2 regions of the Streptomyces sp. NPDC014991 genome follow, and region 1 is predicted to be linked to the other one. Evidence: riboswitches for the same ligand, from Rfam matches in the RefSeq annotation. Region 1 holds a riboswitch; the other holds the start of a gene.
The links. Region 1 has a riboswitch for thiamine pyrophosphate ahead of thiC (phosphomethylpyrimidine synthase ThiC). Riboswitches for the same ligand answer to the same signal wherever they lie in the genome.

Region 1 (4,885 bases):
CCCGGGACCACCGGCCGGCGCGACGCTCATCGGATCCGTCCAGCGCGCCATGCGCCTGCTCGAGGCCGTCGCCGCCCGCGCCTACGGGGCCCCCGCCAAACAGCTCGCCCGGGAGACGGGCCTCGCGCTGCCCACGACGTACCACCTGCTGCGCACCCTGGTGCACGAGGGCTATCTGTACCGCGAGAAGGGGCTGTTCTTCCTCGGCGACGCCGCCGCGCGGCTCGCGAGCAGCGGAGCACAGCAGAAGCGTCGCAGCTCGGTGGCGGACATACTCGCGCACTGGCGGGATTCGATCGGTGTACCGGTGTACTACGCGATGTACCGGGATGGCGAGATCGACGTGATGTGCGTCTCCGACTCCCGCGAGGCACCCGCGGTCGAGGAGTGGGCCGACTTCCGCGAGACCGGCCACGCCCATGCCATCGGGCAGTGCCTGCTGTCCCAGCTGGACGAGGACGCCCGGCGCGACCACCTCGCCCGTTACCCGGCCGAGCCCCTCACGCCGTACACGGTGCGGGATCACGGCGCGCTGCTGCGGCGGCTGGCCCGGACACGGCGGATGGAACTGATGGTGGAGCGTCAGGAGTACACGCTCGGGACGGTCTGTGCGGCGGTCCCCATCACGGTCGGCACCACCGCGGCCACCATGGCCATCTCCCTGCCCGCCCAGCGGGCCGACCGGTTGCTGCCCGCCGCCCGCCGGCTCCAGACGGAGATCGGGCGGCACGTCGGGTCACTCACGCTCTCTATCAGTATGTGAAAACTTACTCCTTGTGATCTGTTGCGCACTTTCAGCAAGATTTGACCATGGCTAAAGGGATCAATCCCGGCCAGTCGACGTCATACGACGGGGTAGGCGATGCGCGAGTCCGTACAGGCAGAAGTCATGATGAGCTTTCTCGTGTCGGAGGAGCTCTCCTTTCGCATCCCGGTGGAGTTGCGCTACGAGACCTGTGATCCGTACGCGGTGCGGCTCACCTTTCACCTGCCCGGTGACGCCCCGGTGACCTGGGCCTTCGGACGCGAGCTGCTGATCGACGGGGTCGGGCGCCCCTGTGGGGAAGGTGATGTGCGCATCGCTCCGGCCGATTCCGAAGTGCTGGGCGAGGTGCTGATCCGGCTTCAGGTCGGCGGGGACCAGGCGCTGTTCCGTTCGTCCGCGCCGCCGCTGGTGGCCTTCCTGGACCGGACGGACAAGCTCGTGCCCCTCGGTCAGGAGGGCGCGTTGGCCGACTTCGACGCCCATCTGGACGAGGCCCTGGACCGCATCCTGGCCGAGGAACAGAGCGCCGGCTGAAGGTCCGGGCCACGAGACGCCGACGCACCGTCAGCTCACCCGCGTTCGTGCAGGAACGCTTCTGCAACCGGTGGGCGGCATCGCCGCCCACACCTCACCGAGCTCACCGCTTCCGACGCCGGCCCCGGCCGCCGCGCGCCGGTGCGGGCCGTCCCGCGGCCGGCACCGGGGCAGCCGGCCCCGGCCGGTCGGCCGAGACCACCAGCGCGGCCAGCGCGGTGGTGACCGGTACCGAGGCGACCAGGCCGATCGACCCCACCAGCGTGCGCACGATCTCCTCGGCCACCAGTTCGCTGTTGGCCACGGTCCCCACGCTGCTCTGCGCGATCGAGAACAGCAGCAGCAACGGCAGCGCGGCGCCGGCGTAGGCGAGCACCAGCGTGTTGACCACGGAGGCGATGTGATCGCGGCCGATACGGATGGCCGCCCGGTACAGCCCCCGCCAGCCCATCGCCGGGTTGGCCTCGTGCAGCTCCCAGACGGCGGATGTCTGCGTCACCGTCACGTCGTCCAGGACGCCGAGCGAGCCGATGATGACGCCGGCCAGCAGCAGACCGCTCATGTCGATCGACGGATACAGACCGTGGATCAGACCGGTGTTGTCGTCCGTGTTGCCGGTCAGCGCGGACCAGCCGACGAACAGCGAGCCGAGCAGGCCGATCAGTGACAGGGAGATCAGCGTGCCCAGTACCGCCACCGACGTACGGGCCGACAGGCCATGGCACATGTACAGCGCGATCAGCATGATGGCGCTCGCTCCCACCACGGCCACGACCAGCGGATCGGAGCCCTGGAGGATGGCGGGCAGGATGAACAGGGTCAGCACCAGGAAGCTCACCGCCAGGGCGACCAGGGCCATGACACCGCGCAGCCGGCCGACCACGACGACGGCGACGGCGAAGATCCCCGCGAGCAACGCCATGGGGAACGTGCGGCTCACATCGGTCACCGAGTACTGGAGGTTCCTCGGTGCCGAGGGCTCGTAGGCGACGACGACCTTCTCGTCCTGGTGCAGCTGCCGCGTCTGATCCGGCTGCACGATCTCGGTGAACGTACGGCCCTTGTCCTCGCCGGTGTCGACGCGGACGGTCGCCTTCTTGCAGCTTCTGCCGGCCTCCTGCTTCCCAGGGGCGCCCCCGGTGACGGCGGGGGCACCGGTGGGGGCGCCGCCGGACGCGTGCACCGACGCGCAGCTGACCTCGGTCACCCGGGTGACCGTGGCCTGCTGGGTCTGCCGGTCGAAGCCGACGCCGGTGCGCGGGTGGGACGGGGCTCCGCCGGGCCAGAGCACCACGAGACCGACGACGACCGCCACGGTGAACGGGATCAGGATCGCCGCGATGACCTTCCGTAGATGCTGGGAGACCGGAGCGGCCGGGCCGTGGCCGTGCGCGTGACCGTGGTGGCCGCCCTCGCCGGTTCTGTGGCCGTGCGCGTGGTCCTGCCCCGGGCCGTCCATGCGGGGTCGATCGGGCGGCTGGTGGGGGTATTGCTCCATCCTGGTCACCGCCCGATCATCGCAAGAACGGTGGGGGCCCACTGTTCACCGTGGCCCCCGTAACGCTAGCGTGGAGGCACCTTTGCACACGCGGGAGCTCGGAGCACCGGGCTGAGAGGGCGCTGACCTCCGTAGACGCGATGTTTCACGTGGAACCAACAGGTGCCACGCAGGACATCGGCACACGGGAATCGCTGCGTCGACCGCCGAACCTGTTACCGGGTAATGCCGGCGTAGGGAGTAGGTCCGATGACCAACAAGGACGCACGCACGCCTGCCTCCGTTCGGGACGAGAAGTCCGAGGAGGCCGGGAAGTCCATCGGCTGGCACAAGGCGTACGTCGAGGGCTCGCGCCCCGACCTGCGCGTGCCGGTCCGTCAGGTGCACCTCACCAATGGGGAGTCGGTCACGCTGTACGACACGTCCGGGCCGTACACCGATCCGCTCGCCGACACGGACGTCCGCAGGGGCCTGTCACCGCTGCGGGAGAACTGGATCATCGCCCGCGGGGACACCGAGGAGTACGCGGGCCGTCCTGTCCGTCCCGAGGACGACGGGGTCAGGCACACCTCGCCGCGCGGCGGGCTGCGCAACCTGGACGCGGTCTTTCCCGGCCGCCCGCGTCAGCCGCGGCGAGGCCGGAGCGGCCGGCCGGTGACGCAGCTCGCGTACGCCCGACGGGGCGAGATCACGCCGGAGATGGAGTTCGTGGCCATCCGGGAGAACGTCTCTGCCGAGGTGGTACGCGAGGAGATCGCGGCGGGCCGAGCCGTGCTGCCGGCCAACGTGAACCACCCGGAGATCGAGCCGATGATCATCGGCAAGCGGTTCCTGGTGAAGGTGAACGCCAACATCGGCAACTCCGCGGTGACGTCCTCCATCGAAGAGGAGGTCGAGAAGATGACCTGGGCGACCCGCTGGGGCGCCGACACGGTCATGGACCTCTCCACCGGCCGCAACATCCACACCACCCGCGAGTGGGTGCTGCGCAACTCCCCCGTCCCCATCGGCACGGTGCCGCTCTACCAGGCACTGGAGAAGGTCGACGGCAGGGCCGAGGAGCTGACCTGGGAGATCTACAAGGACACCGTCATCGAACAGGCCGAGCAGGGCGTGGACTACATGACCGTCCACGCGGGCGTCCGGCTGGCGTACGTCCCGCTCACCGCCAACCGCAAGACGGGCATCGTCTCGCGCGGCGGTTCGATCATGGCGGCGTGGTGCCTGGCGCACCACAAGGAATCGTTCCTGTACGAGAACTTCGAAGAGTTGTGCGAGATCCTCGCCGCCTACGACGTCACGTACTCGTTGGGCGACGGGCTCAGGCCCGGTTCGATCGCGGACGCCAACGACGAGGCGCAGTTCGCGGAACTGAGGACGCTCGGGGAACTCAACCGCATCGCCAGGCGGTTCCATGTACAGACGATGATCGAGGGCCCCGGGCACGTCCCGATGCACAAGATCAAGGAGAACATCGACCTCCAGCAGGAGATCTGTGATGAGGCCCCGTTCTATACGCTCGGCCCGCTGACCACGGACATCGCGCCGGCGTACGACCACATCACCTCCGGCATCGGTGCCGCGATGATCGCCTGGTGGGGCACGGCGATGCTCTGCTACGTCACGCCCAAGGAGCACTTGGGCCTGCCCAACCGGGACGACGTCAAGACCGGTGTCATCACCTACAAGATCGCCGCGCATGCGGCCGACCTCGCCAAGGGGCACCCGGGCGCTCAGCAGTGGGACGACGCGCTGTCGGACGCCCGTTTCGAGTTCCGGTGGGAGGACCAGTTCAACCTCGCCCTGGACCCGGACACGGCACGGGAGTTCCACGACGAGACCCTGCCCGCGGAACCCGCCAAGACGGCTCACTTCTGCTCCATGTGCGGGCCGAAGTTCTGCAGCATGAAGATCTCGCAGGACATCCGGCGCGAACACGGTGGCGACCGGGCCGAGATCGAGCAGGGGATGGCCCAGAAGTCACAGGAGTTCGCGGCGGCGGGCAACCGGGTGTACCTGCCGGTCGCCGACTGAAAGGCGCGGTGAACCCGCCGCGCCGGCCGGGCCCGTGAGGGGACGGCTGGTGC
Region 2 (4,885 bases), on a different contig from region 1:
CCGGCACAGCCCAGCTCCATCGCGAGGGCCGCGTCGGACGCCGTACCGGCCCCCGCGTCCAGGATGACCGGCACGCGCGCGTGCTCCACGATCAGCTGGAAGTTGTGCGGGTTGCGGATACCGAGCCCGGACCCGATCGGCGAGCCCAGCGGCATCACCGCCGCGCAGCCGGCGTCCTCCAGCTTCCGCGCGAGGACGGGGTCGTCGTTGCAGTACGGCAGCACCGTGAACCCCTCGTCGACCAGCGTCTCCGCGGCCTCCAGCAGCTCCACCGGGTCCGGCAGCAGCGTCCGCTCGTCGGCGATGACCTCCAGCTTGATCAGGTCCGTGCCCAGCGCCTCCCGGGCCAGCCGGGCGGTCAGCACGGCCTCGCCGGCGGTGAAGCAGCCCGCCGTGTTCGGCAGCACCCGTATGCCGAGCCGTTCCAGCACGGACAGCACCGAGCCGTGCACGGCAGGGTCCACCCGGCGCATCGCGACCGTGGTCAGCTCCGTGCCGGAGGCGACGAGCGAGCGCTCCAGCACGTCCAGACTGGGCGCCCCTCCGGTGCCCATGATCAGCCGGGACGACAGGGTCAGCCCACCGAGAACCAGAAGATCGTCGGCCATCGCTCAGCCTCCCTGCACGGCGGTGAGGACCTCGACGCGGTCGCCCGCGTCGAGAGGGGTCGCCGCCCACCGCGCGCGCGGGACGACGGTCTCGTTGACGGCGGCGGCCACCCCGCGCGGCGCCGTGGTGAGGGACCCCACCAGGGTGTCGAGCGCGGTGCCCGGGACGATGCGGCGGGGTTCGCCGTTGACGGAGATGGTGACGGAATCACTCATGCGGGCTGCTCCAGCTGTTCCACGGGCGCGGCGCCGAACCGCCGCGGGGTGAACGGACGTGCCTCCTGAGGAAGGTCGCCGGTGACCAGGGTGTGCGCCAGCACGTCCCCGGTCACCGGCGTGAGCAGCACCCCGTTGCGGTGGTGCCCGGTGGCGAGCAGCAGTCCGTCCAGGCCGGACGGGCCGAGCAGCGGCGCGTTGTCGGGGGAGGCGGGCCGCAGCCCGGCCCGGGTCTCGGTGAGCGGCAGCTCGGTGATGCCGGGCACCAGCTCGTGGGCGTCGCGCAGCAGCTCGTACACGCCCCCCGCCGTGACCGTCGTGTCCCAGCCCAGCTCCTCGCTGGTGGCGCCGACGACCAGCTCGCCGTTCTCCCGGGGCACCAGGTAGACCTGGCTGCCGCGGACCACCGCGCGCACGGTACGGCTCAGGAACGGCGCGAACCGGCGCGGTACGGCCAGCCGCAGCACCTGCCCCTTGACCGGCCGGACCGGGGGCCGCAGCTCCTCCGGCAGGCCCGCGAGCCGCCCGCTCAGGCTCCCCGCCGCGAGAACCACCTGACCGGCGCGCAGCCCGGTCCCGTCCGCCGTGGTGACCCCGGCGGCCCGGCCCCCCGCGACGTCCAGCCGCTCGGCCCACGCGTGGTGGAACACCACGCCGGCCCGCTCGCACGCCGCCATCAGGGCCGCCGACAGCCGCCGCGGGTCGACCTGGTGGTCGCCGTCGACCCGCAGGCCGCCGCGCACCCCGGGCGCCAGCATCGGCTCCAGGCGCCGGCACTCCCGTCCGGACAGCCACTCGGAGGCGAGCCCCGAGCGCTGCTGCAGGGCGTGCAGGTCCCGCAGGTGGGCACGGTCGTCGGCGTCGAGCGCGACGGCGAGGGTGCCGCAGCGGCGGTAGCCGGGGTCGTGGCCGGTCAGCTCGGTCAGCTCGGCCACGAACTCCGGGTACCGGCGGGCCGACTCCAGGTTGAGGGCGAGCAACGTCTCCTCGCCGTAGTGCAGTTCGGTGACCGCGGCGAGCATCCCGGCCGCGACCCGGGCCGCCCCGCCACCCGGTTCGGGGTCCACCACGGCCGTGGCGAGCCCGCGTTGCGCGGCCCGCCAGGCCGTGACCAGGCCGATGATCCCGCCCCCGATGACGAGGACGTCGGACGTACGTGACGACATGGGCGTCCAGCCCCTCCCTTCGCCGGCATGACCCGGATCAGGTTCGTACGGTCGGAGGCCGCCAGCCTCCCTCTCAGCCCGGTGCGTCCGGGCTCCCGCGAGTGCTTGTACGGTGGCCACCCTAGCCCGCCCCGCTCACCACGCGTAAGGGAGCCCTCCGCCATGGCCCGCTCGCTCGACGGACTGCGTTTCGCCCCCGTGGCGGATCAGGCCCCAGGTCAGGTGGGCACCCGCACCCGGTTCGCCTACCACGAGGACGACGGCGCGATCTGGGCCGAGTACGCGGGCGGCGACGTCGTACGGGGCCACCTGGTCGGCACCCGCGACGGCGACCGGCTGGACTTCCGGTACGTGCAGCTGAGGACCGACGGGACGACCGCCTCGGGGCGCTGCGCGTCCACGGTCGTGGAGCTGCCCGACGGGCGGGTGCGACTGGAGGAGACCTGGGAGTGGGAGTCCCGGCCGGGCTCCGGCACGAGCGTTGTGGAACAGGTCACGAGCACGCCCCCTGACTGACGGAACGTCACCTGACTATGGTGACCGGGTGAGCGAGCAGACAGCGCAAGAGGACACGTCGCAGGGACCGCGCGTGGTCGTCGTCGGCGCGGGCATGGCCGGGGTCCAGACCGCGGTCGCCCTGCGGGAACAGGGCTTCCGGGGCGCGGTGACCGTCATCGGGGCCGAGCCCCACCAGCCGTACGACCGGCCGCCGCTGTCGAAGGCCGTCCTGCTCGGCAAGGCCGAGGGATCCGCCTTCGACGTGGACTTCGAGTCCCTCGGCGTCGAGCTGCGCCTGGGCTGCGAGGTGCGGGGCCTGCGCCCCGCCGACCACGAACTGGACACCGGCGCGGGCCCGGTGCCGTACGACGTCCTGGTCCTCGCCACCGGCGCCGAACCCGTCACCCTGCCCGGCACCGAGGACATGCCCGGCGTGCACCTGCTGCGCACCCTGGACGACGCCGAACGGCTGCGGCCGGTCCTCGCCCGGCAGCACGACGTCGTGGTCGTCGGCGCCGGCTGGATCGGCGCCGAGTTCGCCACCGCCGCCCGCGAGGCGGGCTGCGCGGTGACCGTCGTCGAGGCCGCGGACCGCCCGCTCGCCGGCGCCCTGCCCGCCGAGGTCGCCGCCCCCATGGCCGCCTGGTACGCCGACGCGGGCGTGGAACTGCGCACCCACGCGCGCGTGGAGCGCGTCGAGCCCGGCGCGGTGCTGCTCGCCGACGGCACACGGCTGCCCGCCGGCGCCGTCGTCGTCGGCATCGGCGCCCGCCCTGCCACCGCCTGGCTGGCCGGCTCAGACATCGAGCTGGGCGCGCACGGCGAGGTCCTCGCCGACGCCCACCTGCGCACCTCCCTGCCGGACGTGTACGCCGTCGGCGACTGCGCCTCCTTCCCGTCGGCCCGCTACGGCGAACGGCTGCTCGTCCACCACTGGGACAACGCCCTCCAGGGCCCGCGCACGGTGGCCGCGAACATCCTCGCCGCCGGCCACCTCGGCGACACCCCCCAGACCTACGACCCGGTGCCGTACTTCTGGTCCGAGCAGTTCGGCCGGTTCGTACAGCACGCCGGCCACCACGCCGCCGCCGACCACCTGGTCTGGCGCGGCGACCCGGCGGGACCGGCCTGGACGGTGTGCTGGCTGCGCGAAGACCGGCTGGTGGCCCTGCTGGCGGTCGGCCGCCCCCGGGATCTGGCGCAGGGACGACGGCTGATCGAGGCGGGCCGGCGGATGGACGCCCACGCACTGGCCGACCCGAGCCGCCCCCTGAAGGACGCCGGCACCGACCGGCCGGGGCCGGCCGGCCGGCCCGCATGAGGACCCCCTGCGCCCACTGACCGGCCCGGCACGACGGCCCGGGTGGACCCACCTGGCTTCCGACTGTCGGTGGGGGATGGCAGGCTTGTCCTGTGACCGAGATTGACGCAAAGATCGATGCTCTCGTCCCCGCCTGGCTCACCCTGCCCGACATCGCCGAGATGTTCGGTGTCGAGGTGACGCGTGTGCGGCAGCTGGTCAAGGACGGCCAGCTCATCGCCGTACGCCGAGGTGAGAACAGGGCGCTGCACGTCCCCGCCGCCTTCATCGACGAGGACAAGGTCGTCAAGGGCCTGGCCGGGACCCTGACGCTCCTGCGGGACGACGGCTTCACCGACGAAGAGATGATCGAGTGGCTCTTCACCCCCGACCCGAGCCTGCCCGGCACCCCCGCGCAGGCCCTGAGCGAGAATCGCGGCACGGAGGTGAAGCGCCGCGCCCAGGCGCTCGCCGTCTGAGGCGGCCCGCACCAGGGGGTGGCGTGCGGGCCCCACGCCCGCACGCCACCCGGACCGTCAGACACACCGACCACGGGGGGACCCACCCATGTCCGACACCGCCCGCGCCGCGCTCGCCGACGCCCGGCTGTACCTGTGCACGGACGCCCGCGAGCGCCAGGGCGACCTGCCGGAGTTCCTGGACGCGGTCCTGGCCGGCGGTGTCGACATCGTGCAGCTGCGCGACAAGGGCATGGAGGCCGCCGAGGAGCTGGAACACCTCCAGATCCTCGCCGACGCCTGCGCCCGGCACGGCAGACTCCTCGCGGTCAACGACCGCGCGGACGTCGCCCACGCCGCCCGCGCCGACGTGCTGCACCTCGGGCAGGGCGACCTGCCGGTCCCGGCCGCCCGCGCGATCCTCGGCGACGGTGTGCTGATCGGCCGCTCCACGCACTCCGAGGCCGAGGCCACCGCTGCCGCCGCCCAGCAGGGCGTGGACTACTTCTGCACCGGCCCCTGCTGGCCCACCCCCACCAAGCCCGGCCGGCACGCCCCCGGCCTCGACCTGGTCCGCCACACGGCGGCCCTCGGCACCGACCGTCCCTGGTTCGCCATCGGCGGCATCGACCTCGGCAA

Region 2: another riboswitch for thiamine pyrophosphate. It lies ahead of thiO (glycine oxidase ThiO); the one in region 1 lies ahead of thiC (phosphomethylpyrimidine synthase ThiC).

The regions. Positions count from the first base shown of each region.
Region 1 covers NZ_JBIBVY010000002.1:159,823-164,707, reverse strand. The annotation lists gene ACF1BE_RS04770 (IclR family transcriptional regulator) at 1-763, shown strand, start outside; gene ACF1BE_RS04765 (SsgA family sporulation/cell division regulator) at 863-1,300, shown strand; gene ACF1BE_RS04760 (YibE/F family protein) at 1,404-2,798, opposite strand; TPP riboswitch at 2,879-3,055, shown strand; gene thiC (phosphomethylpyrimidine synthase ThiC) at 3,048-4,832, shown strand.
Region 2 covers NZ_JBIBVY010000001.1:181,188-186,072, reverse strand. The annotation lists gene ACF1BE_RS00825 (thiazole synthase) at 1-608, opposite strand, end outside; gene thiS (sulfur carrier protein ThiS) at 612-824, opposite strand; gene thiO (glycine oxidase ThiO) at 821-1,990, opposite strand; TPP riboswitch at 1,988-2,099, opposite strand; gene ACF1BE_RS00810 (hypothetical protein) at 2,153-2,506, shown strand; gene ACF1BE_RS00805 (NAD(P)/FAD-dependent oxidoreductase) at 2,535-3,809, shown strand; gene ACF1BE_RS00800 (Rv2175c family DNA-binding protein) at 3,902-4,267, shown strand; gene thiE (thiamine phosphate synthase) at 4,356-4,885, shown strand, end outside.